Regions from separate parts of the Stenotrophomonas sp. NPDC077659 genome, predicted to be linked through region 1. Evidence: riboswitches for the same ligand, from Rfam matches in the RefSeq annotation. Region 1 holds a riboswitch; the other holds the start of a gene.
The links. A riboswitch is a leader RNA that binds a small molecule or an ion and turns the genes downstream of it on or off. The one in region 1 is predicted to bind thiamine pyrophosphate.
Positions count from the first base shown of each region.

Region 1 (14,731 bases):
ATGCGTTCGATGCCGCGGATGAAGCCGGCGCGGAAGCCGGTCTTGGCGCGCGACAGCTCGTCGGCCGTCGGCCCTTCCTTGATGAGGCGCTCGATCTCCTCATCGATGATCTTCTCGACCGTGGCCGGGTCCTGGCCCTGCTTCACCGTGGCCATGACCATGAAATTGGAGCCCAGCTGCGAGGCGTAGGCACCAGCACTGATGTTGTCCACCAGCTTGTCCTGGTGCTGCAGGCGCTGGCTCAGGCGCGAGGACTTCGCGCCGCCGAGGATCTGCCCCAGCAGCTGCAACTGGTCGATGTCGGTCGTACCGACCTGCGCCACGTTCCAGGCACGGTAGACGCGCACCTGCGGCACCTTGTCGGTCATCACTTCGCGGGTGTCAGCCTCGCGCTTGGCCACGTCCACCTTCGGCTGGGCCATGGTCGGGCCGGCCGGGATGCTGCCGAAATACTTGGCGGCCTTTTCCTTGGCGGTGGCCAGGTCGATGTCGCCGGCCAGCACCAGCACCGCGTTGTTGGGGCCATACCAGGTGCGGAACCAGGTCTTGACGTCATCCAGCGAGGCGGCGTTGAGGTCGTTCATCGAGCCGATGACGCTGTGGTGGTATGGGTGGCCGACCGGGTACAGCGACCGGTTCATCTGGCTCCACACCTGGCCATAAGGCTGGTTTTCGCCCTGGCGCTTTTCGTTCTGCACCACGCCGCGCTGTTCGTCCAGCGCCGCCTGGTCGATCGCACCGACCAGATGGCCCATGCGGTCCGATTCCATCCACAGCGCCATGTCCAGTGCGGTGGTCGGCACGTTCTCGAAGTAGTTGGTGCGGTCGGTGTTGGTGGTGCCGTTCTGGCCGGTGGCACCGACCTGCTTGAAGGGCTCGAAGTACTCGCCGTCGTGGTTCTCGCTGCTCTGGAACATCAGGTGTTCGAACAGGTGGGCGAACCCGGTCCGGCCGGCCGGCTCGTCCTTGCTGCCGACGTGGTACCAGATGTTGACCGCCACGATGGGCGCCTTGCGGTCGGTATGCACGATCACGCGCAGGCCGTTGGGCAGGGTGAACTGCTCGAACGGGATATCGACCTTGGCGGCAGCGGCTGGCTTGGCCGCCAGTGCGGCAGTCGGCGCGAGCGTGCCGAGGGCAGTACTGAGGGCGACGGCCAGCAGCGCGGTGCGTGGGCGCAGGGCGAGAGACATTTCCAGATCCTTGGTCACGTTGGTGAACCGCGATCCTAGCGCGCGCCCGGCGCGGCTGGTATCGGCCAGCAGTCACTGGGGGTGTTTACCGCCGAGGACCTTCGGGCCGGTCCATCCACACGGTCACGTGCACCGGGTTCACGGTCCGGACAGTGTCCACCGCACTTCAAACGGACAGGTGTCCGCTCTGCGGACACTGCGGATCCGCCACAAAACCCTTGAATATCAATAACTAAAAGTTGGCACAGCGATTGCTTTGTACTTCCTGCGCCAGAAAGCGGCTTCACACAAAACATGACTGGATACTGAACAAAAACAAGAAACTGAAAAACCTTCTTGCATGCCCAGAACTGGTGTACTACATTACTACCACACCACCTCTCACTAACACTAAACAGGCCCCGTCATGAACACCAAGACCATTGCCATCGCCATCGCCCTGATTGCCGGCACCGCGGTTGTTTCGTCGGTGCAGGCCTCCGAATCCATCAAGACCCTGTCCACCGTGCAGGTCCGCCCGGCCGCCGACCAGCTGGCCCAGCAGGCCTGGGAACAGGCCAGCGGCATCCCGACCCTGGCCACCGTGGAAGTGCGCCCGAGCGCCGACCAGCTGGCTGAGCGCGACGGCTTCTTCGCCGCCCCGGTCGCCGCCGCGATGCCGATCACTACCCTGGCCGCCGTCGAAGTGCGCCCGAGCCTGGAACAGCGCGTCGCCCTGGCCACCGAACTGGAAGCCCAGCGCTACGCCGCCACCCTGGCCGCCGCCGCCACCAGCGTCGCCAACCAGGTCATCACCAACCTGCCCACCCTGCAGGTGCGCCCGAGCGCGGCCGATCTGCAGGCCCTGGCCAGCGAAACCGCCCAGGTCCTGCTGCGCCCGTAAGCGGCGTCCGCCCTGCCCTGTGCAGGGCGTGCGCCGTAAAGGCGGCACCGGTCGCAGGTACACTGCAGCGATGAATGCCGCGCCCCTGTTCCACGTGATCCTGTTCCAACCGGAAATCCCGCCCAACACGGGCAATGTGATCCGGCTCTGCGCCAACACCGGCGCGCAGCTGCACCTGGTCGAACCGCTCGGGTTCGCACTGGAAGACAAGCAGCTCAAGCGCGCCGGGCTGGACTACCACGAGTATTCGCGCCTGCAGGTGCACCCCGATCTGGATACCGCGCTGGCGCGCATCGCGCCCAAGCGGCTGTTCGCCCTGAGCACGCGGGCCAGCGTGCGCTATGACAGCGTGGCGTTCGAAGAAGGCGATGCCTTCCTGTTCGGGCCGGAAAGCCGCGGCCTGCCGCAGGATCTGCTTGATGCCCTGCCCGAAGGCCGCCGCCTGCGCCTGCCGATGCGGCCGGACAACCGCAGCCTCAATCTGTCCAACACCGTGGCCGTGGTGATGTACGAAGCCTGGCGCCAGCACGGCTTTGCCGGCGGGGCGTGAAAGAAAGCAGCCGAGCATGGGCTCGGCTCTACACGTACGCTCCTGTAGAGCCGAGCCCGCGCTCGGCTCCCCCGCATCGCGTCCGGAAACCGGATAGCGTCAGAACGCGTTGATGCCGGTCAGCTCGCGGCCGATCACCAACTGGTGCACGGTCTCGGTGCCTTCATAGGTAATCACTGATTCCAGGTTCAGCGCATGCCGGATCGCCACATGCTCGGTGGTGATGCCGGCGCCGCCCAGCAGGTCACGGCATTCGCGGGCAATATCAATGGCCATGCGGCAGTTGTTCCACTTGGCCAAGCTGACCTGCTGCGGCTGCAGCTGACCGGCTTCCTTCAGCCGGCCCAGCTGCAACGCAAGCAGCTGCGCGGTGGTGATCCGGCGGGCCATTTCGGCCAGCTTGATCTGCGCGCTCTGGGTGGCAGCCAGCGGGCGGCCGAACAGCACGCGTTCCTTGGCATAGCCCAGCGCCTCATCAAGGCAGGCGATGGCCGAACCGATCGGGCCCCAGCTGATGCCGAAGCGGGCCTGGGTCAGGCAGCCCAGCGGGCCCTTCAGGCCCTTCACGTTGGGCAGGCGGTGGCTGTCGGGCACGCGCACGTCATCGAAGTACAGCGCACCGGTCAGCGAGGCGCGCAGGCTCATCTTGTGCTTGATCTCCTGCGTGGTGAAGCCGGCCATGCCCTTTTCCAGCACGAAGCCCTGGATGCCATCCTCAGTCTGCGCCCAGACGATGGCCAGGTCGGCCACCGGACCGCTGGTGATCCACATCTTGCTGCCGCTGATGCGCCAGTCGCTGCCATCGCGCACCGCGCGGGTCTTCATCGCGGCCGGGTCGGAGCCGCCGTGCGCCTCGGTCAGGCCGAAGCAGCCGATCAGTTCGCCGCGGGCCATCGCCGGCAGCCACTGGCGGCGCTGCTCCTCGCTGCCATAAGCGTAGATGGGGTACATGCACAGCGAGCTCTGCACCGACACGAAGCTGCGCAGGCCCGAATCGCCGCGCTCCAGTTCCTGGCAGATCAGGCCGTAGCTGACCGCGCCGAGGCCGCCGCCACCGTACCCGGTGGGCAGGGTCGCGCCGAGCAGGCCGAGCGCGGCCACCTCAGGCACCAGCTCCTCGGGGAAGCGGGCCTGGTCGAAGGCATCGCCGATGATCGGCAGCACGCGCTCGTTGGTGAAGCGGGCCACGCTGTCCTGCACCGCGCGCTCTTCCTCGCTGAGCAGGGAACGGACATCGAACAGATCGTACGGATGCAAAGCCATGGCACTCACGCGCAGTCAGGACCTGGCCATTGTCGGTCATCCGGGCAGGGTTGGTGCACGGGTAGAGGCCGACCTACCGACGGCATCGCTCGCTGCACTGCAGCAAACGCGGTGTGAACATCGCCGATCTAGCTCGATCACGCGCGTCCCGGTACCCTGACACATTCAAACAAGCGTTTCGCACGTGGTTGCACGCGCGATTCCCAGGCACCGCCGGTGGCCCCGATGCCGGCACTACCCACGAGTCATGCATTCGATGAGCGCTGAAGCCAACGCCCTGCCCCCGCGTGAAGTAATGGAATTCGACGTGGTGATCGTCGGTGCCGGCCCGGCCGGCCTGGCCACCGCGATCCGCCTGCGCCAGCGCGCGCTGGAAGCCGGCCGCGAGCTGTCGGTGTGCGTGCTGGAAAAGGGCTCCGAACCCGGTGCACACGTGCTGTCCGGCGCGGTGATGGACCCGCGTGCGCTGACCGAGCTGTTCCCCGACTGGGCCGAGCGCGGCGCGCCGCTGAAGCAGAAGGTCACCCGCGATGAGTTCCTGTTCCTCAGCGAAACCGGCGCGCGCAGCACGCCCAACGCGCTGCTGCCGGAGTGCTTCCACAACGAAGGCAACTACATCATCAGCCTGGGGGAAGTGACCCGCTGGCTGGCGCAGCAGGCCGAAGCGCTGGAAGTAGCGATCTTCCCCGGCTTCGCCGCCGCCGAGGTGCTGTACGGCGACAACGGTGAAGTGATCGGCGTGGCCACCGGCGACATGGGCATCGAAAAGGACGGCAGCATCGGGCCGGCCTTCGAGCGCGGCATGGCCCTGCATGCCAAGTACACGATCTTCGGTGAAGGCGCCCGTGGCCACCTCGGCCGCCAGCTCATCGCACGCTTCAAGCTGGATGAAGGCAAGGATCCGCAGGCCTACGGCATCGGCATCAAGGAACTGTGGCAGATCGACCCGGCCAAGCATGAGCCGGGCCTGGTGGTGCACGCGGCCGGTTGGCCGTTGGACAGCGACACCTATGGCGGCGCGTTCCTGTACCACGCCGACGGCGGCAAGGTCGCCATCGGCTATGTGGTCGGCCTGGATTACAGGAATCCGTGGCTGAGCCCGTTCGAGGAGTTCCAGCGCTTCAAGACCCACCCGTCCATCCGCAAGCACCTGGAAGGCGGCACCCGCATCGGCTACGGCGCCCGCGCGATCACCGCCGGTGGCCTGCTGTCGCTGCCGAAGACGGTGTTCCCGGGTGGCGCACTGGTCGGCTGCGAGGCCGGCTACCTCAACGCCAGCCGCATCAAGGGCAGCCACGCGGCGATCAAGACCGGCATGCTGTGCGCCGACGCCGCGTTCGATGCGCTGGCTGCTGACCGCCAGCACGATGAACTGAGCGCCTATCCGAAGGCGTTCGAAGCCAGCTGGCTGTTCACCGAACTGCAGCAGGCCAAGAACTTCAAGCAGTGGTTCAAGAAGGGCCAGACCGTGGCCACGCTGATGACCGGCGTGGAGCAGTGGCTGCTGCCCAAGCTGGGCGTGCGCAACCCGCCGTGGACCCTGCATCGCACCCAGCCGGACCACGCCTGCCTGGAACCGGCAGCCAAGCACACCCGCATCGCCTACCCCAAGCCCGATGGCGTGCTGACCTTCGATCGTCTCAGCTCGGTGTTCCTGAGCAGCACCAACCACGACGAGAACCAGCCCAGCCACCTGACGCTGAAGGATCCGAGCATTCCGGTGAAGGTGAACCTGGCCGAGTACGCCGGCCCGGAAGCGCGCTACTGCCCGGCCGGCGTGTACGAGTTCGTTGGCGAAGCCGACAACGCGCGGCTGCAGATCAACGCGCAGAACTGCGTGCACTGCAAGACCTGCGACATCAAGGACCCGACCCAGAACATCGTCTGGGTGACCCCGCAGGGTGGCGGCGGCCCGAACTACTCGGGCATGTGATGGCCCGGGGCTGCGACCGCGTGTCGCAGCCCGCTGCGGCGGGCCCACCGCTATCCTGCCCGCCCATGCGCGCCTGCCTGCCCCTGCTGCTGATCCTCGCCCTGGCCGCTACGGCGGCTTGCCAGCGCACGCCACCAGCCCCGCTGACGCCCGCACAGGCCCGCCTGCAGGCCCAGCAGCAGGCCTTCGAGATCTGCGCCGGCTGCCACACGACCGAGGCCGGCGGCATCCACCGCTTCGGCCCCAACCTGCATGGGGTCATCGGCCGCCGTGCCGGCAGCCTGCCCGACTACGCCTATTCGGACGGCATGCGCCGCGCCGGCTTCGTGTGGAGCGCGCAGACCCTGGACACCTTCCTGCAGTCGCCCACCCACATGGTGCCGGGCACGCGCATGTACAACGCCTTCCCCAGTGCCGAACGGCGCGCGCTGGTGATTGCCTACCTGCAGGAGCAGGCGACGCGCTAGCCCGCCGTTGAAGCGGCAAGGCGCTGCAGCTGCTGCTGCAGGTGCTGCACGAACTGGCCGACCTGCTGCAGCACCGGCGTGGCATCAGCTTCGCCGGCCTGCTGAAGCTGCTGTTCCAGCGTCGCGGCGCGCTCGGCCAAGCCACGTGCCCCTACCGACCCCAGAGCGCCGCCCATACGATGCAGCTGCACGATCACACTGGCGCGATCACCTTCGTCCAGCGCGCGCAGCAGCTGCGCAACATCCGTCGCACTGGCCTGCAGCAGGCTGTCGCGCAGCTGGTGGGCCACCTGCAGTGAACCGAAACGCTGCTGCAGGGCGGCCAGATCGGGCAGCTGCAGCGATGCCGTGTCCTCATCGGCGCTGGCCTGCGCCTGTACGGCGGTCGGCGCCGCCTGCAGGTCCTTCGCCTGCGGCAGCCAGCGCAGCAGGGCCTGCCGCAGCGTGGCCAGCGACAATGGCTTGGCCAGCACATCGTCCATGCCGGCCTCGCGGCAGCGGCGCGCATCATCGTCGAACACACTGGCAGTCAGCGCCAGGATCGGCAGGCGCGGCTGGCCGCTGCGACTTTCGCGCTCGCGCAACAAGCGGGCAAAGGCAAAGCCATCGAGCACCGGCATGCGGCAGTCGGTGATAACCAGATCGAAGCGCTCGACCGACAGGCGATCCAGCGCCTGCTGGCCGTCGTCCACCAGCACATGCGGCACGCCCAGCTGCTGCAGGCGCCAGGCCATCATCGCCTGGTTGGTGGGGTGGTCCTCCACCACCAGCACGCGCGCCACGCGCAGCGCCGGCGGCAACAGCGCGGTCTGTTCCTGTTCGGACAGCAGCGCCTGCACATCCTCAGCGCGCGCCTCGACCAGCGACAGCAGCACTTCCACCCGTGTGCCCTGGCCCAGCACGCTGTGCAGGGAGATCTCACCCCCCATCTTGTCTACCAGGCGCTGACAGATGCTCAGGCCCAGGCCGGTGCCGCCGTACTCGCGCTGGATGTGTGCACCTGCCTGGGTGAACGGCGCGAACAGGTGCGGAACATGCTCGTCGGCGATGCCGATGCCGGTGTCCGACACGGTCAGCCGCAGCGGCTGGCTGCCGTCTTCGGTGGTGGCACCGAGCACATCCACCTGCAGCCGCACGCTGCCCTGCGCGGTGAACGTGATGGCATTGCTGAGCAGGTTGAAGATGATCTGCCGCACACGCACGCCATCCACTTCGTGCGCCTGCGCCAGCCGCGGGTCGATCTGCACCTGCAGATCCAGGCCGCGCGCGCTGGCCTGCGCCGACAGCAGCCGGCACACGCTTTCCAGCAGGGGCCGCAACGGCATCGGCACCGGTGCCAGGCGCAGCGCGCCGGCCTCCATGCGCGAGTAATCCAGGATGTCATCGAGAATCTGCTGCAGCATCTGCGCCGAATCCTCGATCACACCGATGATGCGCCGCTGTTCCTGGTCCAGCGGCGAATGCGAAAGCACTTCCAGCATGCCCAGCACGCCGCTCATCGGTGTACGGATCTCGTGGCTCATGGTGGCCAGGAAGCGCGATTTGGCTTCCACCGCCTGTTCGGCTTCTACCTTGGCCGCGGCCAGCGCATCGGCCTGCGCACGCGCTTCGCTCACATCCACCCAGTAGCCGCTCCAGGTCACCACACCCGCTTCGACCGAGTAGGGATGCGCCTGGGTGCGTACCCAGCGCAGCGTGCCGTCGTCGGCGTGCACACGGAACTCGAACGACAGCGGGGCGAAGCTGCGTGCAGCCAGGTCGGTGCCGCGCAGGATGCCGGCACGGTCTTGCTCGTCGATGCGCTTCAGCAGCACAGAGGCATCGGCCATGGCCTGCTGCGGAGATATGCCGAACAGGGCCTGCACGTCGCCGGCAATGAACGGGAAACTGAGCGTACCGTCGGCATCGCGGCGGGCCTGGTAGACCGTGGCCGGCAGGTTGTCGGTGACGTCGGCCAGACGCTGTTCGACAAGGCGTCGCCCAGCCATTTCCCTGCGCAGGCGCCAGTGCCCCAGCGCATACACCACGCCAGCGGCCAGCAGCACCAGCACCACCGGCACGCCCCACTGCAGCAGGGCACTCCACTGCACGTCACGCGCGTACTCGGTGGCCACCCAGCGATCACGCAGGGCCTGGCGCTCCTGCGGGGTCATCTGCAGCAGCAGGCGGTCGAAGGTGGTGGCCAGGGCCGCGTGCCGGGCGTCCACGGCCAGCGCCAGCTCGTCGTTGAAGTTGGCCGGTGCCGCAATCTGCAGTTTCCCGGGAAAACGGGAGCGCATCAGCTGGTCGACCAGGGCCAGGTTGCCTACGTAGGCATCGGCGTCGCCGTCGGCCAGCCGCTGCAGGGCCTGTTCGGCGCTGCGTGCGGCAATGATGCGGGCCTCGGGCGCCTGCAGCAGCACATAGCCGCGCACCCGTTCCGGATCGGACAACAGCACGCGCTTGCCCTGCAGATCGGCCAGCCCGAGCAGCACCGGGCTGCCCTGGGCAGTGACGATCACATTGGGAACACTGATGAACGGCTGGCTGAAGACCCAGTCGGGCCCCAGATAGCGGGAATCCAGGGGAATGCCGATGACCGCCTGCAGTTCGCCGCGCCGAGCCTTCTCGCGCACATCGAACCAATCATGGCTGGGCTCGATCCGCAACGTGGCACCGGCCTTCTGCAGCTGCTGCAGGTAGCCGCTGGCCAGACCGCTGGGTGTGCCATCCGGCCCGGCAAAGGACAAGGGCGCGGCGTTGGGTGCGAAGCCGATCATCAGCGGTTCCTGCAGCACCTGCTTCTCGGCCTGGCTGAGTGCCAGCTGCGCCGTCGCCGACCACTGCAGCGGCGGCAACCAGTGCTGCAGCACCGCATCGCGTTGCGAAGGGCTGGTTCCGGCCAGGGCAACATCCAGCGCCTCGGCCAGGGGCTCACTGCCGTGGGCGACACCGAAATGCAGGCGCTCGGGCGGCAGATCGCTGGGCCGCAGCAACGTGATGCCGTCGATCTGCCGCATCGCGATCAACTCGGTGGCCACGTACGCATTGCCGATGAACACGTCAGCCTTGTCGTCTTTGACCATGCGCAGCGCCGCTTGGGTGTCTGCCGCAAACACCTGGCGGGCCCGGGGGAACCGCGCGCGCACCTGCGGAGCGGTCAGGAAATCCTGCTCGGTCACCACCCGCAACCCATCCAGGTCCGGCGCCTGTGACGCACGCAGGTCGCCGTTGCGGCCCACGATGGCCAGGGGCGCTTCCATATAGGCACGGGTGTAGGTCATGCAGCGGGTCCGCTCACGGCTGAGCGCGATGTTCATCACCACGTCGATCTCGCCGCGGCACGCTGCATCCAGCACGGCATTCCAGTCGCGGTAGCGGCGGTACTGGACCTTCACACCCAGTTGACGCGCCAGAAGCGACAGGTAATCTGGTCCCAGACCCACAGGTTGGTCCTGCTGCAGGGTCTCGAATGGAGCCCACCCACTGTCATACTGGCCGACAACGATGACCGGATGTGCCGCCACGAACCGGCGCTGTTCTGTAGTCAACAGCAGCGGTCCCGGCTCGGCCTGCGCCAGTTGCGCCAGTACGGACAGGCACAGAAGCCCCAGCAAGAGGATCCATCCACGCACTGCCCGGTTCCGCATCTGCGACGTTCTCCCAGAAACCCGCCTGGTACCGCGCGACTCGCGGCTGGCACTGCCCGAAAGGCCATACTAGAGCATGACCTTGCGCATCATCATCGCAGACGACCATCCCGTCGTACGCATCGGTACCCGCGCCGTGATCGAATCCAGCGGCGTGGGCCGGGTGGTGGGTGAAGCGGAGAGCGTGCAGGCGCTGATGGCCGTGCTGGCCAGCCAGCCCTGCGACATGCTGGTAACCGACTACTCCATGCCAGGCAGCGCCCAGGCCGATGGCTTTGCGATGATCGGCATGATCCGCCGCCGCTATCCCGAGATGCCGGTGCTGATGCTCAGCGTGTCCAACAATCTGGCCATCCTGCGCATGGTGCTGGACAGCGGAGTGCTTGGCCTGGTCGACAAGAGTTCGTCGATGGAGGAACTGCCGCAGGCCATCCAGACCGTCTACCGCGGGCAGCCCTATATCAGCCGCAGCCTGCGTGATCGGGTGGAGGAGGCCGGCGGCTGGCGCATGCGCGAGGGCGATGGCAAACCGCTGTCGCCCCGTGAAGTGGAAGTGCTGCGCCTGCTCGGCACCGGGATGACGGTCAAGGAAATCTCCCTGCAGCTGCACAAGAGCGTCAGCACCATCAGCCGGCAGAAGGGCGATGCGATGCTCAAGCTGGGCCTGAAGGGCGATGCCGAGCTGTTCGACTACCTGCGCGATGGGAAAATCTGAACCTCGTGCCTCTGGCGATTGAATTTTCAGGCTGGCTTCATCCCGTTTGACGCTGGATGAATGCAGCACGCTGCACGGTGCCACGCGCAATGTTCCGACAATGTTGGACGACCAGCGTAGGCATCACGGCAGCCGGGGCACCCCCCGCCCTCCCTGCCCACCGTGGCACGTCCCAGACAGGAGAACCGAACATGTTCAGTACGTCCGCAATCAGCTTCCGTGGTCTGGCGATGGCATTGGCCCTGCTGGCCGGGGTGGCCGTGGTCAGCGATGCCAGCGCGATGTCGAGAAAGGACAAGCGCACCGTGGTCGGTGCGGTGGTGGGCGGCGTGGCCGGCCATCTGATCTCCAACGGTGATCCGACCGCGACCGTGGGCGGCGCCGTTGCCGGTGGTGCCATCGGCAACCTGACCACCCGGGACCGCCATGACAACCGCCATGACCGCCGTTACGACAACCGCCGTTACGACCGCAGCTACCACAACCGCGGCCACGACCGGCGCCATTACCACGACCGCGGCCGTCATCGCGGCTGGTAAGCGCGCCATCGGTTGAGCGGTATCGCAGCGGGCAGGTCCTGGACCTGCCCGTTTTTCGTTGCGGCATCGCATGTTGCGTCGGCAGCGCCCATGGCGTTGAATGCGCAGCCTTGGTGACTCCTTTCCAGGCAGCGGCTGCGGCATGACTTCTTTCCCCCATCGCGTGCAGGGCCTCAACAACGACGAGGTTGCCGCCGACTGGCCGGCGATCAGCGCCGCTGAAGTGGCGTGGCTGTGCACGCAGTACCCGGCATTGGCGGCCGACAGCACGCTGCGCTGGCACAGCCCGCGACCGTTGTCGGCGGCGGCTATCGTCGAAGGCACGATGGGGAGGGTGTTCATCAAGCGCCACCACCACAGCGTGCGCAGCGCCGCCTGCCTGCAGGAAGAACACCGTTTCATCGCCCATCTGGCGGCACACGGCGTGCCGGTGGTACAGGTGATGGCGGCCACCGATGGTGCGACCGCCGTCGAGCACGGCCCGTGGACCTATGAGCTGCATGCCGCCGGTGCCGGTGCGGACCTGTACCGCGAGGCCGTGTCGTGGTCGCTGCTGACCGATACCGCGCAGGCACGGCAGGCCGGGCACATGCTGGCGCGCCTGCACCAGGCCTCAGCCAGCTACACGGCGCCGCAACGCAGTACGCATATGCTGGTCGCCCGCGACGATCTGATCCGCGCCGACGATCCGATTGCCGCGCTGCAGGCCGATCTGCCAAAGCGGCCCGGGCTGGCCCGCTACCTGGCGCGCATTCCATGGCAGGCACAGCTGCGTGCCGAGGTGCTGCCCTGGCATGCCGGCCTGGCGCAACGCCTGCGAGAGGAACCACGGCTGTGGGCGCACAACGACTGGCACGTCTCCAACCTGCTATGGGGGGCCGACGGCACGGTGGCCACCGTGCTGGATTTCGGCCTGGCCTCGCCCACCAGCGCCCTGTTCGATCTGGCCACCGCCATCGAGCGCAACGCCGTGGCCTGGCTGGAACTGGAGCGCGGTGCCGACGCCGTGCGCATCGACATCGCACTGGCCCTGCTGCAGGGCTACCGCGAAGTGCTGCCACTGTCGGCCACCCGCGTGCAGCTGCTGGCCGACCTGTTGCCGATGGTCCATTTCGACTTCGCTCTGTCTGAAGTGGAGTACTTCGAGGGTGTCACCGGCTCTACCGCCAATGCCGATGTGGCGTGGCAGCCGTTCATGCTGGGGCACCCGGCGTGGTTCAGGAGCGAGGCGGGGCAAGGGCTGCTGCAGGCGCTGCGCGCAGCGGCGTGAGGGTCGTTGGGTCGGGGTCAGAACCCTTTGCTGCGCAAAGGGATCCGACCCCATGCTCGCCCGCCGCTCGCAAATCCGTACCGTTTGTAGTGAAATGGTCACCTGAAGCGGGGGTGCCTGGATTGCCAGGCTGAGAGAGTCCCTTGGAACCTGATCCGGTTTGCACCGGCGTAGGGAGCTTTGAGCAGCAGTCGCACCCCCACTCCGGGCAGGTGCGCCCGCGCGCCGTCGCTTCGTCTCCCTTGCTGTCAGAAGACGAACCGAATGAACCGCTGCCTGCGCCCCACCCTGCTCGCTCTCGCCCTCTGCGCCGCCCTGCCGCTGCATGCCAGCGCTGCCGAGGTGTCCCCCGACGTGGCCGCCACCGGCGCCGAACGTTCGCCGACCGAACTGGCGGCGGTGCGCGTGCAGGCCGGCAGACCCGCCGCCGATACCTCGCGCGCCAACGCCTTCGGCGGCGGCAGCTGGAAGGACACGCCGGCTTCGGTCAACGTGCTCGACCGCGAGTACCTCGACCGCCGCCAGGTGCGTTCGCTGTCCGAGCTGGCCAGCAACGACGCCTCGCTGGGCGATGCCTATGCACCGGTCGGCTACTACCAGAACATCGCCATCCGCGGCTTCGCCCTGGACGCAGCCACCGGCTACCGCTTCAACGGCCTGGCCATCGCCGGCGAACAGCGCCTGGCGCTGGAGAACGTGCAGGAGGTGCAGATCCTCAAGGGTGAAGCTGGCCTCGCCGCTGGCGTGATGGCACCGGGCGGCATCATCAACTACGTGGGCAAGCGCCCGGCCGAGGTGCGCAACGTCACCCTGGGCACCGATTCGGAAGGCTCGCGCTATGTCGCCGCCGATGTCGGGCACTGGATCACGCCGCGGTTTGGCGTGCGCCTCAATGCGGCGTGGGACGCCAGCAATTCCTACATCGATCACGCCGACGGCAACCGCAACTTCTATTCGCTGGCTGCGGACTGGTTCATCGGCGAGCGCGGCAAGCTGGAAGTGGATGCCAACTACCAGACCAGCACGCAGCGCTCGGTGTCCGGCTATCAGTTGCTGGGCGCCAGCGAGCTGCCGCGCGGCGTAGACCGCAAGCACCTGCTTGGCTACCAGCCGTGGCAGCGCCCGGTGGCTATCGCCAGCACCAACATCACCGCCCTGCACACCTACGACTTCAACGAGCGCTGGCAGTCGCGCGTGTCGGTGGGCTACAGCCGTTCGGTCATCGATGACAACGTGGCCTTCGCCTACGGCTGCTACTACACCGCGCAGTGCGCCGATGGCAGCACGCCGGGCAACTACTTCGCGCCCAATGGTGACTACGACATCTACGACTACCGCAGCCCGGACGACACCCGCCGCAACCAGCAGGCGCGCGCCGAGCTGCGCGGCCGCTTCGACACCGGCAGCGTGGGCCACGAACTGACCGTCGGCGCCGATACCTTCCGCCGCACCGTCGACCGCCGTCCCAGCGTGAACGAATACGTGGGCAGCGCCAACATCCACGACGCGCAGGTGCCGGTGTACGAACCCTCGCCACTGCAGCCCGGCCCGTCCGCACGCCGCCTGGACAGCCGCCAGACCGCCGTGTTCGCGCTGGACCGCATCCGTTTCGGCGATGACTGGCAGTGGCTGGCCGGTGGCCGCTTCGTGCGCCTGGACGAGCGCGCCTACGACAAGCGCGGCAACCGGCAACGCCAGAGCCGCCTGTCGCGGTTCCTGCCGCAGACCGCGCTGGTGTGGAAGGCCACCGACCAGCTCAACGCCTATGCCAGCTACGTGCGTGGCATTTCGCTGGGCCAGGAGGCGCCATTCTGGACCACCAACGCCGATGAATTCCTGCCCTCGGTGCAGTCGCGGCAACTGGAAGTGGGCGTGAAGTACGTGCCGGTGGAGGGCGCGCTGACCCTTGGCGCGGCACTGTTCCGCATCTCCCAGCCGTACCAGTTCGCCCAGCCGGATGACAGCGAGGCGGGCTATACCTTCGTGCAGCAGGGTACGCAGACCCACACCGGCCTGGAGCTGACCGCCAATGGCCGGCTGACCGACGCCCTGCAGGTGGTGGCCAGCGCCAGCGTGCTGCAGGCGCGGGCGCGCGATGCCGGTACGCCGGACTATGAAGGCCACCAGCTGGTGAATGTGCCCAAGGTGCGCGCCAGCGTGCACCTGGCCTATGCGCTGCCGTTCGTGCAGGGCCTGGACGTGACCGGTGGCTGGCGCTACGCCTCCTCCAACGTGGCCCGTGCCGATGGCAGCGTGCGTGCGCCGGACTATTCGGTGTTCGATGCCGGC
Region 1 covers NZ_JBNNHG010000007.1:6,617-21,347, forward strand. The annotation lists gene ACQKDV_RS02150 (M16 family metallopeptidase) at 1-1,193, opposite strand, end outside; gene ACQKDV_RS02155 (hypothetical protein) at 1,600-2,076, shown strand; gene ACQKDV_RS02160 (tRNA (cytidine(34)-2'-O)-methyltransferase) at 2,147-2,626, shown strand; gene ACQKDV_RS02165 (acyl-CoA dehydrogenase family protein) at 2,726-3,889, opposite strand; gene ACQKDV_RS02170 (electron transfer flavoprotein-ubiquinone oxidoreductase) at 4,146-5,822, shown strand; gene ACQKDV_RS02175 (c-type cytochrome) at 5,888-6,289, shown strand; gene ACQKDV_RS02180 (ATP-binding protein) at 6,286-9,918, opposite strand; gene ACQKDV_RS02185 (response regulator) at 9,995-10,633, shown strand; gene ACQKDV_RS02190 (glycine zipper 2TM domain-containing protein) at 10,825-11,172, shown strand; gene ACQKDV_RS02195 (phosphotransferase enzyme family protein) at 11,315-12,442, shown strand; TPP riboswitch at 12,542-12,636, shown strand; gene ACQKDV_RS02200 (TonB-dependent receptor) at 12,707-14,731, shown strand, end outside.

Region 2 (14,731 bases), on a different contig from region 1:
GCACGCGGAACAGGCCGGCTTCGCCGACGCGACCGATCATGATGTTGTCGCCGTCGCTGTTCTGGCCCTGCTCGTCGTACTTGGCGGTGTAGCTCGTCGTCCAGTCGATGTTGAACTGACCGATGGCCAGTTCCGGCAGACGGTACTTGATGCCCAGGTCGTAACCTTCGGTTTCCATCTTGCCGAGGTTGGCGGTGCCGTAGGTAATGGCGCTGACGTGGCCGTCATCGGCACGCACGACATCGGCACAACGGGCCGAGTTGCCCAGCACGTAGCAGTCACGCAGGATGCGGTCGACGCTGTCAGCGATGATCATGTCGCTGATTTCGTACTTGTACCAGTCCAGCGAGAGGTCCAGGCCCTGCACCCACTGCGGGCTCCACACCAGACCGAAGGTGGTGCTCTTGGAGGTTTCCGGCTTCAGGTTCGGGTTGGCACCGGAGATGAACTGGTCACCCGACTGGCACGGCAGGGTCGAGCAGACCTTGCCCGCCTGGCCCACCTGGGTGTAGCCCACCGGCACGCCGGCCTGACTGCACGCTGCGTTGCCGTTGACCGAGCCCGGAGCGGTGATGCCGCACGGATCGATGTACGACTCGAAGCTCGAGCTCAGGCCACCGTACAGGTCGCTGATGGTCGGCGCACGGAAGCCTTCAGCATAGGTACCGCGGACCAGCAGGCCTTCGATCGGACGCCAGGTCAGGCCGAACTTGCTGTTGGTGGTGCCACCGAAGTTGCTGTAGTCCGAGTAACGGCTGGCAACGTTCAGGGTCAGTTCCTTGGCGAAGGCCACGTCGGCCAGCAGCGGCACGTTCAGTTCGAGGTAGACCTCGTTCAGATCGTACTCACCGCGGGTCGGCTTCTGCCCCAGGCCGGTGGACTGGCCCGACTGCGCGAAGGCGTCCGGCACGTAGCTGCCTTCTTCCTTGCGGTGCTCGACGCCCATGGCGAAGCCCAGATCACCGGCCGGCAGGGTCACGATGGAACCGGCCAGGTTGGCGGTGAAGCTGGTGGTCTTGGTGACACCACGGGTGGTGAAGGTCGGGAACAGGAAGTCCTGCAGATCCTGGTCAGCCAGCGAACCCTGGCCTGCAACGCCGTACGGCAGCAGCGGGTTCCACGGGCGGCAGCCCGACAGCGCCGGGTCCAGCACGCCAGCGACGCCGCACTGGGCAACGCCGTTGCCATCGATGTACGAAGCGCCCAGGGCCTGGCGGGCACCGATCAGGCTCATGTCACCGCGGTTGGTCTTGATCGACTCGTTGCGGTTCCACAGTGCGCCGACGTCCCAATCGAAGGTCTTGCCGGCGAAGTCGAAGTAGCCGCTGATGGTCGGGGCGAAGCGCAGGGTCTTGAGCTGGCTGTCGGTGGTACGCGGCACTTCCCACAGGCGACGGCGGAAGCTGACGTTCTGGCCGACCGGGTTGAAGGCACTGCTGCCGCTCAGCGGGGTGTTGATGTCCGACGAAGCGGACTGGTACGGATAGCCGGCGATCTGCTGGAAGGTCTGACGCTCGTTGTAGAGCAGGTCAGTGTTCAGGCTGATCGAATCGGTGAAGTCGTAGGTGCCGTTGATATAGACCGACTTGCGCTTCACGCCGGTCAGCAGGGTCATCTGCTGGTTGGCATTGGCGTATTCGTCTTCAGTCAGCTCGTGGTAGTCAGCGGGGTTCTTCGGGTCGCCGCCCTGGTTCAGGGTCTGCCACACAGCGGTCTTGCTGTCTGCGCAGTTGTACAGGGTCGGGTTGCACCAGCTGCTGTTCTGGCTGACCGGGCTCCAGTCTGCCGAGGTCGAGTTCGGACCCAGCGCGCCGTCACGGCTGTACCAGCGGTCCTTGGCCCACACCGGATCCTGCTTGTTGTACTCGGCCGACAGGGTCAGGCTGCCACGCTCACCGCGGGCGCCGAGGGTCATCGAGTAGGTTTCGGTGTCACCGTCGCCGTTGCCGTACTGGCCGACGTAGACGTTGGCTTCGCCACCGTCGAAGTTCTTGCGGGTGATCACGTTCACGACGCCGGCGATGGCATCCGAACCGTAGATCGAGGACGCGCCGTCCTTCAGGATCTCGATGCGCTCAACGGCCGACATCGGGATCTGGCTCAGGTCCTGCAGGCCCGAGGTGGTGGCGCCCAGGCGCTTGCCGTTCATCAGCACCAGGGTGCGCTCGGCGCCCAGGTTGCGGATGTCGACGTAGTAGCCGCCGACGTTCTCGCCCGAAGCCAGCGACTCCGAACGGGAGATGGCCGGGGAGCCTGCCGAGGTCAGGTTGTTCAGCACGTCAGCGACGCTCGAGAAGCCCTGCTTTTCAAGGGACTCACGGGTCATCGTCAGGATCGGCTGCTGCGTCTCCATGTTGGCGCCGCGGATGCGCGAACCGGTGACCGAAATACGATCGAGGTCGGTGGTGCCGGAAGCAGCTTCCTGAGCGGAAGCGAACGCCGGCGTCAGCGCCAGCGCAATGCCGGCCGGCAGCAGGCCGAGCCGCACTGCGGGATTACGGAAGTTCATCAATCTCTCCAAGGTACGTGTTAGCAGCGTGTTAAAACACCCCAGCACGTTACGATTGCGTTGCAGCGCTGTATTTGCGCGAGACACCCGGAGACTTTGCTGATTGTGGCGGAAGCTTCGCGCCGTTTTCACGAAAACGCGAAGCCGAGGTGCCATAGCGCGCCCGGAATGCACGGGCAAAGCTGCAGCAATTGTCGAAGCCGCTGGCCGCCGCCACTTCGCCCACCATCATGTCGGTGTCGCGCAGCAGATCGGCCGCGCGTTCCAGGCGCAGGCGCGCGGACAACGACTGCGGGCTTTCCTCGTACAGGCTCTGGAACGTCTTGGAGAGATACCAGCTGGAGAAGTTGGTCAGTTCAGCCAGTTCGCCGATGCGCACCACGCGGTGGCTGTTGCCTTCCAGATAGAGGCGGGCGCGCTGCATGCGGCCGAACACCTGGCGCTTGCGGCTGCGCGAGCGGCCCGGGCAACGCTGCACGTTGTCGGCCAGGCTGCGCTGCAGGCCCGCCAGGTGCAGCAGCAGCGGGCGCAGTGCCGGCGCGGGCAGGCCACTGGCCAGCGCATCGCGCCACAGGCGCAGTCCGACGCGGGCGTCGCCCCTGCTCATCTGACCGCGACCTGCATAGAGGCCACAGTCGGCCATCTCGGCCAGCACGCGCAGCGCTTCGGGATTCAGGCTCAGGCCCACGCACAGACCGTTGCGCCCGGCCTGCACCAGTGGACGCGATTCCTTCTCGAACGCGATCCATTCACCCTGGCGGAGCCGGAACCGGCCTTCCTTCGCTTCCACCCACGACGTGCCGCGCACCTGCATCCACACGGTAAAGGTGGTGCCGGCGGTCTGCAGGCTGCCCAGGCGGGCAACGCCCAGGCAGGTCGGAGCTACATCGTCGACGGCCTTGTCGAGGGAGACGGTTTGGCCGCGATCGGCCAGGGTGAGTTGACGCATGAGGGCACCACGGATTTGCCAAGTACAGGCCTCCGTTTTGCCCAATCAGGCAGCTCGGCGTCAGGAAAGACTGACGAGATCACCACGAATTCGCGCCGAGATCGCTACGAAAAAGTTACGAAGGCCCTTTTTTTTTGAACATCAGCAACTTGCTGAAGGCGGGGAACAATGCCGGTGACTGTTTCGGCAGGCGCATGACGCCGATGTCCGCACCATCGCTGACGGCCAGGGACACATAGAGGTCATTGCCGTCGGCGCTGGCGCTGAGACCATTGCCGCCACTGAGCCGCAGCGCGTCCAGGCAGCGCTCCGGTTCCTCCCGGCCATCACGCATGCGCAGCAGCGTGGTGGCGCAGGCATTGGTGGTGCCGAGGTAGTCGAGGCCGCCCTGCCCCGCCACGGTCCAGACCCGGTAGCGCCAGCGGCTGGGCTGATCCTGGCTGATCTGCTGCACGCTGGCCGCGTCCAGCGCCGCATCGATGGACCACAGGCCGCTGGCGGCCAGACGGGTGTACACGACCCGACCGCTGCTGCGATCAAAGCGGGCCTGCGAGACGCCGTCCACGCTGGCCAGGCGCCGCCACGGTTGCCGGGTGCGGTCGAACAGACTCAAGCGCGTGTGCTGGTCGGCGTCACGCTCGAGGATCAGCAGTTGTCCGGGGTCCGCACCGTACAGCGCCTGCAACGGCTGCTCGACCGGCACCGGCAGCAACTGCAGCCGTTCGTCACGCGGGGCGATCTCATAGAGCACGGCCTTGCCGTGCCGGTCGCGTCCTACCACCAGCACCTGCCGGCTGTCCTGCGACCAGTCCGGTGCTTGCCGTGCCTCCGGCCGCAGGCCTTCAATCGGCCGCAGCGAATCGGGCCGCCGCATGTCGGCCCACCACAGCGCGAAGCTGCCCGAGCGGTCGGAACTGAAGACCAGCTGGTGGCCATCGGGGGCCAGCATCGGCTGTCCATCACGCCCGCTGGAGGCAAACAGACGCTCGCTGCTGCCTGAGGAGGACATCCTGAAGATGCCAAACTGGGCGCGTCGATGGACGAAGGCGAGCATGTCACCCCGCCGCGACACCGCTGGCCACTGCGCATCGTCCAGGCCGGCATCGCGCAGCGTGCGTCGCGCGACGTCCAGATAGTAGAGACGAGCTTCGCTGTCCACCCGGCGACCAAAGACAATGCTCCGGCCATCGCCCAGCCACGCCCAGCCGCGCAGTTCGGCCGCTTCGTTGGTCAGCTGTTCGGGCGTGCCGCCCGCTGCCGGCACCCGCCACAGATCGCCCAGTTGCGGGTTGCGTACGAACACCAGCCAGCGGCCGTCGGGAGAGTAGCGTGGCGCGTAGTCGAAGTCGTCCTCGTCAACGGCGTAATCGAGCGCGCGCCATTGCCCGGTCGGCAGGTCCAGCACGCGGATGCCGCGATGCGCGTAGCGGCCCACCATGCTGCCGAACACCAACCCGCGACCGTCCGGGGTCCAGTCGAAACTGAGCAGTTCGGTACCATCGCAGCGGGTGGCCTGACGCAGCGCACCGCCGGTGGCACTGGCGATCAGCACCTGGCAGCTGCCGTCGGCACCAAACCGCGCGAACGCGATCTCGCGGCCATCGGGCGACCAGGCAGGGAAGCGATCGTTGGCGCCTTCCGGTGGCGCCAGCAGCTGCCGCGCCGGGGCATTGCCCGAGGTCTGCACCTTGATGGCGTTGCCGCCTTTGCCGTCCTCGTTCGCACCCTCGTACGCCACCTGCGAACCATCGGGCGAAAGTGTGGGATAGGTCTCAAAGCCAGCGGTGGCGGTAATGAGTCGATACGGACGTTCAGGGCTGCCGATCACCCGCGTGCCATCTTCAACGGCCGCATCCACCGGCGAGCTCGACAGCGTCGGGCGACGCGCCAGCAGCGCGGCCATCACCAGCAGGGCCAGCAGCATGGCAACGCCCAGGGCCAGCAGCAGGCGCCGACGCCAGTAGCGCCAGCGACGACGTGCCGGCGACTGCGCCCTGGGCAGCGCTGCGGCGTCCGGTGCGTCAACAGCCGGAGCGACGACGGGCACTGCATCGTCCACCCGATCGGGTGCCACATCGGCGAGCACCTGTACAGGCACGAGCAGACGGTAACCGGTCTTGGCGATGGTCTCGATGTAAGCCTGGCTGTTGTCGTGGCCGCTGCTGAACGCCTTGCGCAGCTGCGTCACGGCCTGGGTCAGCACGTCATTGGTGGGCAGCGTGTCCGGCCAGACCTCGGCGAACAGTTCTTCACGGGTCACCACCCGCCCCGGCTGACGCAGCAGCACGCGCAGCACGCCCAGCGCCTTCGGCGTGAGCCGGCGCGGACGACGCGCACCCGCAACCTCGACCTCACGCGAGGACAACGTCACGATGCACTCGCCGATCCGGATCCGGTCGGCTTCAGACGGCTGGGTTTCGCTGCTGATCATCTGCTACAGGAAGATTAAAACGAGCCACGGATGCAACGGCTGTCCGGCACAGCGTGTCCGAGGCGCAGCGAGAAGCCAGATTCCGCAAAAAGCATCGGCGCATACCGCAAAAAAAACGAAGCCGGCGAATACTAGCCTATGCAGGTTGCCTCGCCTATGCGTGGTGGACATCAGGCTCTCTCTCGCCGACGCATTCACATAAGCAGCACCATCATTCGCGCCCCTCTGGGCGCGAAATTTTTATCCTGGGTTCATTTTCAGAGACGTCGGATCATGGTCAATCCGACAAGCCGCGAAACGACCAGAGCGACGTACATGACCCCGGAAAACTGCTCCAGCATGACCAATGCGCGTGCCTGTGGATGCAGTGGCACGACATCGCTGAGGCCCACCCCGGACAACAAGCTGAAGCTCAGGTAAAGCAACTCCATCCAGGTGCGCTGCGGCCCTTCTGTGCTGCCCTGGAAACTGCCCGGATACCACTGCTGGCAGACTGCGAATGCGAACGCGAATGCCCACGCGAGCAACGTGAACGTGGCCCCAACAGCGAACAGTTCATCGCGCGTGACTTTATGGTCCTGCAGCATGTAGGCGATCAACGCCCCGGCGGTGTAGAAATACAGCAGGCTCTCCAGCAACTGTGCGGTGGTGCCCAGCGCCGGGCGATCCAGCAGCGCAGCGGCAATGGAGAACACCACCGAAGGAATGGCCAGCAGAAGGGCCAGCCAAGTGCCCAGCGGGCTGCGCTGCACCACCCACAGCGCAAGGCCCAGCACCGCCATGCCGAACACACCCAGTGCTGCCCGCCCGGCTGCAGTGTCATCCAGCGCCGGGTACGACAGCACGGCCATCAGCTGCGCACCCAGCAACCAAGCGGAAGGATGACGGCGGGCGATGGCCAGCCAGCGGGTGGTGATGGCAATGGGCATGGCATGCCTCCGGGGGCGATGGGTGCGAGCATAGCCGGTACTGCACGCACGTGAGGTGGTAGCGCCGGGCCATGCCCGGCGGCTTCCACAGACCGCTGCGCTCGTCGGGCATGGCCCGGCGCTACCACTGCCACCCCGCCTCGGTGTAGTCGCGCACATCCTGGGTGATCTTCATCGAACAGAAGTGCGGGCCACACATCGAGCAGAAATGTGCCTGCTTGTGCGCGTCCTTCGGCAGGGTCTCATCGTGGAAGGCCTTGGCCTTCTCCGGATCCAGGCCGAGGTGGAACTGGTCTTCCCAGCGGAACTCGAAACGCGCCTTGCTCAGTGCGTTGTCGCGCACCTGCGCGCCCGGATGGCCCTTGGCCAGGTCGGCCGCGTGCGCGGCGATGCGGTAAGCCATGATGCCGTCGCGCACATCCTGGCGATTGGGCAGGCCGAGGTGCTCCTTCGGCGTCACGTAGCAGAGCATCGCGGTACCGAACCAACCGATCATCGCCGCACCGATCGCGCTGGTGATGTGGTCGTAGCCCGGGGCGATGTCGGTGGTCAGCGGTCCCAGCGTGTAGAACGGGGCTTCACCGCACTCGCGCAGCTGCTTGTCCATGTTTTCCTTGATCAACTGCATCGGCACATGGCCGGGGCCTTCGATCATGGTCTGCACATCGTGCTTCCAGGCGATCTTCGTCAGTTCGCCCAGCGTCTCCAGCTCGCCGAACTGTGCCGCGTCGTTGGCATCGGCGATGCAGCCGGGGCGCAGACCGTCGCCCAGCGAGAAGGTCACGTCGTAGGCCTTCATGATTTCGCAGATCTCTTCGAAATGCGTGTAGAGGAAGTTCTCCTTGTGGTGCGCCAGGCACCACTTGGCCATGATCGAACCACCGCGGCTGACGATGCCGGTCACGCGCTTGGCGGTGAGCGGCACGTAGCGCAGCAGCACACCGGCGTGGAGGGTGAAGTAGTCCACGCCCTGCTCGGCCTGTTCGATCAGCGTGTCGCGGAAGATCTCCCAGCTCAGCGCTTCAGCGCGGCCGTCGACCTTTTCAAGCGCCTGGTAGAGCGGCACGGTACCGATGGCCACCGGGGAATTGCGGATGATCCATTCGCGGGTTTCATGGATGTGCTTGCCGGTGGACAGGTCCATCACCGTGTCGCCGCCCCAGCGGATGGCCCAGACCAGCTTCTCCACTTCTTCGGCAATGCCTGACGACAACGCGCTGTTGCCGATATTGGCGTTGATCTTGGTGAGGAAGTTGCGGCCGATGATCATCGGCTCGCTTTCCGGGTGGTTGATGTTGTTGGGCAGTACCGCGCGCCCGCGTGCGATTTCATCGCGCACGAATTCCGGGGTGATGATCGTCGGGATGGCGGCACCGAAGGACTGCCCAGGATGCTGCTGCAGCAGCGCTGCATCCTGGATCGCTTCCAGGCGCTGGTTCTCGCGGATGGCAACGAATTCCATTTCCGGGGTGATGATGCCGCGTCGCGCATAATGCATCTGGGTGACATTGGCGCCGGCGCGCGCACGACGAGGCAGCCTGCGTGCGGGGAAGCGCACCGCGTCGAGCTTCGCATCCTGCGCGCGTCCCCGGCCGAACACGGAACTCAGGCCATCGAGCTGTTCGGTATCGCCGCGCGCTTCCACCCAGGTGCGGCGCAGCGCGGGCAGGCCTTCGGAAAGATCGATAGGCACATCCGGATCGGTGTAAGGGCCGGAGGTGTCGTAGACGGTGACCGGCGCGTTCTCTGCGCCACCGAACAGGGCCGGCGTGCGGGTCAGTGCGATCTCGCGCATGGGCACGCGCAGGTCTGGCTGCGAACCCGGCACGTAGATCTTGCGCGAACCCGGAATCGGTCGGGTCACCGACTCGGAAAGTTGCTGGGCCTGTTGCTGCAGGGCGGAGGGCTGTGCGTTCATCGGGCATCGTCCAGTTGGGTCAGGGACGAAGCGGCGGCGCACTGCGCACCGCGCCCGGACGGTCCTTGGGCGGACTCCGGGCACGGTTGCACTGCAAAGCTTCCCTACGCCGGTATGAACCGGATCAGGTTCCAAGGGACTGTCTCAACCGTGGCCATCGGGCCGCGGTACCCCCGCTTCTTGGCGGGCATTAGAGCACAGCGTCAGCGGTTCGGGGTCAGAGCCCGCTGCGCCGCAACGGGCTCTGACCTCCACCTCGTTAACGGAACGGTGACACTCCGTTCAGTAACGTGATTGCTCGCCGCCCACGCGGCCCTCGCTGCCAGCTCTGGCTCGCTCCCCTCAATCCCTTGATCGGAGAAGCTCCTTCATGGTGTTTCGCGTTTCCATCGCACTGGTGCTCGTACTGGTGCTGCTCGCCGGCTTCGCGCCAGGCCCCTTCAATACCGTGGTGCAGTCGGTCCTGGCCGATGTGATCCGCAGCGTCGGCTGGTTGTATCTGCTGGTGGTGTTCCTCGCATTGACCTTCCTGATGTACCTGGCCTTCGGTCGCTTCGGCAACCTGCGCATCGGTGGCGAGGACGCCGAACCCGAGTTCTCGCGCGCCAGCTGGATGTCGATGCTGTTCGCTGCCGGCATGGGCATCGGCCTGGTGTTCTGGGGTGCGGCCGAACCGATTTCCCACTTCACCAAGCCACCAGAAGGACTGGAACCGCAGAGCATGGATGCCGCACGCGCCTCGATGCGCTATGCGTTCTTCCACTGGGGGCTTCATCCTTGGGCAATCTACGCACTGATCGGCTTGGCAATGGCGTGGTTCCAGTTCAATCGCAACGGCCGCGGCCTGGTCAGTGACATGCTGCAGCCGATCATCGGCCGCCACCATCGCGGCTGGATCGGCAAAACGGTCAACGTCGCCGCCGTGGTCGCTACCGCAATCGGTGTGGCCACCACGCTGGGCTTCGGCACCATCCAGATCGCCGCTGGCGTCGAACGCGTGTTTGGCCTGCAAGCGACCGTTGCGGTGCAGATGATCATCATCGCGGTAGCGTTCGTGCTGTACATGGCCTCCACCGCCAGCGGCGTGGAACGTGGGGTGAAATGGCTGTCCAACTTCAATCTGGCCTTGGCCGCGCTGCTGGCAGCGATCCTGCTGGTGCTGGGGCCCACGGGCTTCATCTTCGATACGTTCACGACCACGCTGGGTTCCTACCTCAACCAGCTGGTGACCATGAGCCTTCGCATGTCGCCGTTTTCCGGCAGCACCTGGGTGGCGGATTGGACGATCTTCTACTGGGCATGGTGGATCTCGTGGGCGCCGTTCGTGGGTTCGTTCATCGCCCGCATCTCGCGGGGCAGAAGTGTGCGCGAGTTTGTGATCGGCGTCGTGCTGGCACCCACGCTGCTTGGCTTCTTCTGGTTCTCGGTGTTCGGAGGTACCGCGTTGTGGTCGCAGATCTTCGGCCATGCCGACCTGGTGCAGGCGCTGGGCAACGGGTATGAAACGGTGCTGTTCACCCTGTTCGACAGCATGCCCGCCGCCCTGCTGCTTTCATGCATAGCCCTGGTACTGCTGATGATCTTCTTTGTGACCTCGGCCGATTCGGCGGTGCTGGTGCTGGCCAGCATGTCCACCGACGAGGCCGGCGATCCACCGCTGAAGCGCAAGCTGGCGTGGGGTATTGCGGTTGCACTGATCGCAGCGGCATTGCTGCTTGCCGGCGGACTGGATGCGCTGCAGGGGATGATCACGATCGCGGCGCTGCCGTTCGCGTTGCTGATGGTGCTGGTGATGGTGTCGCTGTACCGGGTGCTGGACCAGGATTACACGCGGGAGCGACGCCAGGCGCAGCGCCAGCGACACATGATCGACTCGTGGATTGCGCGGGAGATGGCGGCGCAGGAAGAGACCCAGGCGGAGGCGGCGCGCGCGCAGGAGCGGGACTGAGGGTGTTTTGCAGCCCGCGGCTGCACCGCTTTTTCAAGCAAATGCAACGGCAGGAGCAGAAGCGGCTCTGGGTTGATATGGGTTTGGCGGGGAGGGGGCAGATGGCGGGACACGCCGCAAGTACGTCCCTGTAGGCTCGGCCACGGCATCCATGCCGTGGACGGTCCCGCCATCTGCCCCCTCTCCGCCTCCGACAGTTTCCCGGTGACGGCAGTAGATCCACGCCATGCGTGGATGAGGTATATCGGAAAACAAGAAGGGGTCGGATGCGTTTTCCTGCGGAAAACGCATCCGACCCCATCCAAAGCGCACGGCTGTTGCTGTTGCTGTTGCTGTTGCCTTTGCTCTTGCTCTTCTTTTTTCTTTTCCTGCGGTGGCGGCCACGGAAACTGTCCGTGGCCGGGCGGGTGGGTTGGGCGGGGGTGTCAGCCGCATGGATGCGGCTGCCAAGCCTCCAGGGACGGATTCACGGCATCCCCCGACCAGCCCACCCGCCCGGCCAACCCAAGCATCACTGGAACCACCCCCACCGCAGAGGGGGCTGCGCCCGTTGGCCGGAAAACTCAGTACCCCGCCGCCTGCCCATCCTTGCGGCTCTCCGACGCGCCGTAATACACGCCCGTCTCCGGGTCACGCATGATCGCCTGGTAGCCACCATACGGGCCGTCGGCAAACACGATGCGATGCCCCTTGCGCATCAGCGCACGCACCGTCTCATACGGGAAGCCGGTTTCCAGGTTCACTTCACCGCCATCACTCATCGCCATCGCCTGCCCGGTCGGTTCGGTCGAACCTTCGTGCTGGATGCGCGGCGCGTCACCGGCTTCCTGCAGGTTCATGCCGAAATCCACCAGGTTCATCACGATCTGCGCGTGGCCCTGCGGCTGCATCGCGCCGCCCATCACGCCAAAGCTGGCGTACGGCTTGCCATCCTTGGTGATGAAACCGGGGATGATGGTCTGGAACGGGCGCTTGCCCGGTGCGTAGCCATTGGGATGGTTCTTCTGCAGCACGAACATCTCACCCCGGTCCTGCAGGATGAAGCCCAACCCCGGCGGTGCCATGCCGCTGCCCATGCCGCGGTAATTGGACTGGATGAGCGAAACCATCATGCCGTCGGCGTCGGCCACGGTCATGTAGATCGTGTCGCCCTCCTCCAGCTGCTTCGGCGTGCCCGGCTGCACTTCCTTCAACGCCTTGTCCATGGAGATCAGCGCACGGCGCTGGGCCGCGTAGTCCTTGGAAATCAGTTTCTGTACCGGGGCCGGTTGGAAGGCCATGTCGGCGTAGAAGCGTGCACGGTCGGCGAAGGCCAGCTTCTTGGCTTCGACGAACAGGTGCACGTGTTCGGGCGAGCCGAACGGAATCTTCGAAAAGTCGTAGCCTACCAGCACGTTGAGGATCTGCAGCGCGGCGATGCCCTGGCTGTTGGGCGGCAGTTCCCACACGTCATAGCCACGGTAATTGCTGCTGACCGGCTCGACCCACTCGCCATGGTGGTCGGCCATGTCCTGGTAGCTCAGGTAGCCTCCGTTGGCCTTGAAGTAGTCGCCGATGATGTGGGCGATGGCGCCCTTGTAGAAGGCATCGCGGCCGCCGTCGGCAATCTGCTGCAGGGTGTCGGCCAGGTTCGGGTTCTTCCACATCTCGCCCTTGCGCGGGGCGTGGCCGTTGATCGTGAACTGCTCGCTGAAGCCAGGGTACTTGGACAGCTTGGGTACCGAGCGGTCCCAGTAGTAGGCGATGACCTCGGCCACCGGATGGCCCTCGCGCGCGTAGCGGATGGCCGGGGCCAGGTTGTCGGCCATCGGCTTGCGGCCAAACCGCTCGTGCAGGGCGAACCAGCCGTCGACCGCACCGGGCACGGATACCGGCAGCGGGCCGGTGGCGGGGATCTCCTTCAGGCCGCGGCGCTGGAACTCGGCCAGGGTCAGCGACTTCGGCGAGCGGCCCGAGCCGTTGTAGCCGTAAAGCTTCTGCGTCTTCGGGTCCCAGACGATGGCGAACAGGTCGCCGCCGACACCGTTGCCGGTCGGCTCCATCAGGCCCAGGGTCGCGTTGGCGGCGATGGCGGCGTCAACCGCAGAGCCGCCTGCCTTCATCACGTCCAGCGCGACCTGGGTGGCCAGCGGCTGCGAGGTGGCGGCCATCGCATGTGGGGCGATCACCTCCGAACGGGTGGCGAAGGTGTGGCCGGTGATGCGGTCGGCGGCGAAGGACAGCGCGGGCATCGCAGCGAGGACGGCGGCGGCCAGCAGGGAACGGGCAATGCGTCGGGACACGGTCGGGTTCCGATGGAAGGGTGGTCCCCGATCTTCGCCGTTGCGGCCTTCACGCGGTATCGGGCAGAGGTCATGGGCGCCTGGATATCCCGGCGGGAGCGGGCGGGGGCGGCTGGTCAGGACACGCAAAAGCCCCTCCATGGTGCTCGATGGCGCCATCCATGGCGCAAACGGTCCTGCCCAGCCGCCCCCGCCCGCTCTAGACAGATTGCTGCGAGCGCGGACACAACGGCCCCTCATTCCCGCGCAGAAAGACCCCCTGAAAAGAGTGAATTCCGGTTCACCGAAACACTTTCGCTGGAAACCATCCTTGTGCCACAAGCGATTGCGCCGGATGCAGCGGAAACAAAAAAAATATCCGTTGCCAGGGTTGACACTGCCGAATCGCCCATGTTTCCCTCGGTCTCATGTTGCATCACACCACGCCACTGCGAACCCACGTTGAAGCCGCCGACATCGGCGCCGCCTCGCTGCGTTCGATTCTTGTGCTCGTACTTATTACCCAGCCTACAGGTGCGGGACGAGCCAGCGTGTAAGCAACAGACACACCGGAACTCATCAAAAACCCGCACCCGCCCCGGTGCGGGTTTTTTCATTTCAAGACCTGGTTTCAGACGCAACCACCATGAACACCTCCAACAGCAAAACCCGGACCTGCCACACCACGACGCCTCGTGGTGGCTGTGCCCGTGCGATGCGCCGCGCCTCCCCCACCGTTTTCCCCTGACCGGCCGGTACGTCGCTTCGACTGCCGGCCGTCTTTTTCTTCCCACGCAAGGAACCTCCCCCATGAGCACCAACGACCTGCCCCAGACCAAGATCGCCGTCATCGGCTACGGCAGCCAGGGCCGCGCCCACGCACTGAACCTGCGCGAATCCGGCTTCGACGTGGTGGTAGGCCTGCGCCCGGGCGGCCCGACCGAAGCCAAGGCGCAGGCCGACGGCTTCACCGTGGTGGCGCCGGCCGAGGCGGTGAAGAACGCCGACCTGGTCGCTGTGCTGACCCCGGACATGGTGCAGAAGAAGCTCTACAACGACGTGCTGGCGCCGAACATGAAGCAGGGTGCCTGCCTGCTGTTCGCCCACGGCCTGAACGTGCATTACGGCATGATCGAGCCGCGCGCCGACCTGGACGTGGTGCTGGTTGCGCCGAAGGGCCCGGGCGCACTGGTGCGCCGTGAATACGAGATCGGCCGTGGCGTGCCGTGCATCTGGGCGGTCTACCAGGATGTCAGCGGCAACGCAGCGCAGCACGCGCAGGCCTACGCCGCCGGCCTGGGCGGCGCGCGCGCCAACCTGATCCAGACCACGTTCAAGGAAGAAACCGAAACCGATCTGTTCGGCGAACAGGCGGTGCTGTGCGGCGGTGCCTCGGCACTGGTGCAGGCCGGTTTCGAGACCCTGGTGGAAGCCGGCTACCAGCCGGAAATCGCCTACTACGAAGTGCTGCACGAACTGAAGCTGATCGTTGACCTGTTCTACGAAGGCGGCATCTCGCGCATGCTGGAATTCATCTCCGAAACCGCCCAGTACGGCGACTACGTCAGCGGCCCGCGCGTGATCGACGCTGGCACCAAGGAGCGCATGAAGGAAGTCCTCAAGGACATCCAGGACGGCACCTTCACCAAGAACTGGGTGGCCGAGTACGAAGCGGGCCTGCCGAACTACAACAAGTTCAAGCAGGCCGACCTGGAGCACCCGATCGAGAAGGTGGGCAAGGAACTGCGCGCCAAGATGGTCTGGTTGCAAGGACAGGCCGCGTAAT
Region 2 covers NZ_JBNNHG010000006.1:33,981-48,711, forward strand. The annotation lists gene ACQKDV_RS02025 (TonB-dependent receptor) at 1-2,509, opposite strand, end outside; gene ACQKDV_RS02030 (helix-turn-helix domain-containing protein) at 2,559-3,458, opposite strand; gene ACQKDV_RS02035 (winged helix-turn-helix domain-containing protein) at 3,574-5,889, opposite strand; gene ACQKDV_RS02040 (ion channel) at 6,147-6,818, opposite strand; gene thiC (phosphomethylpyrimidine synthase ThiC) at 6,940-8,736, opposite strand; TPP riboswitch at 8,820-8,921, opposite strand; gene ACQKDV_RS02050 (BCCT family transporter) at 9,107-10,684, shown strand; gene ggt (gamma-glutamyltransferase) at 11,248-12,966, opposite strand; gene ilvC (ketol-acid reductoisomerase) at 13,756-14,730, shown strand.
Region 2: it holds a riboswitch for thiamine pyrophosphate, as region 1 does, so the genes downstream of both, thiC (phosphomethylpyrimidine synthase ThiC) here and ACQKDV_RS02200 (TonB-dependent receptor) in region 1, are expected to answer to the same signal.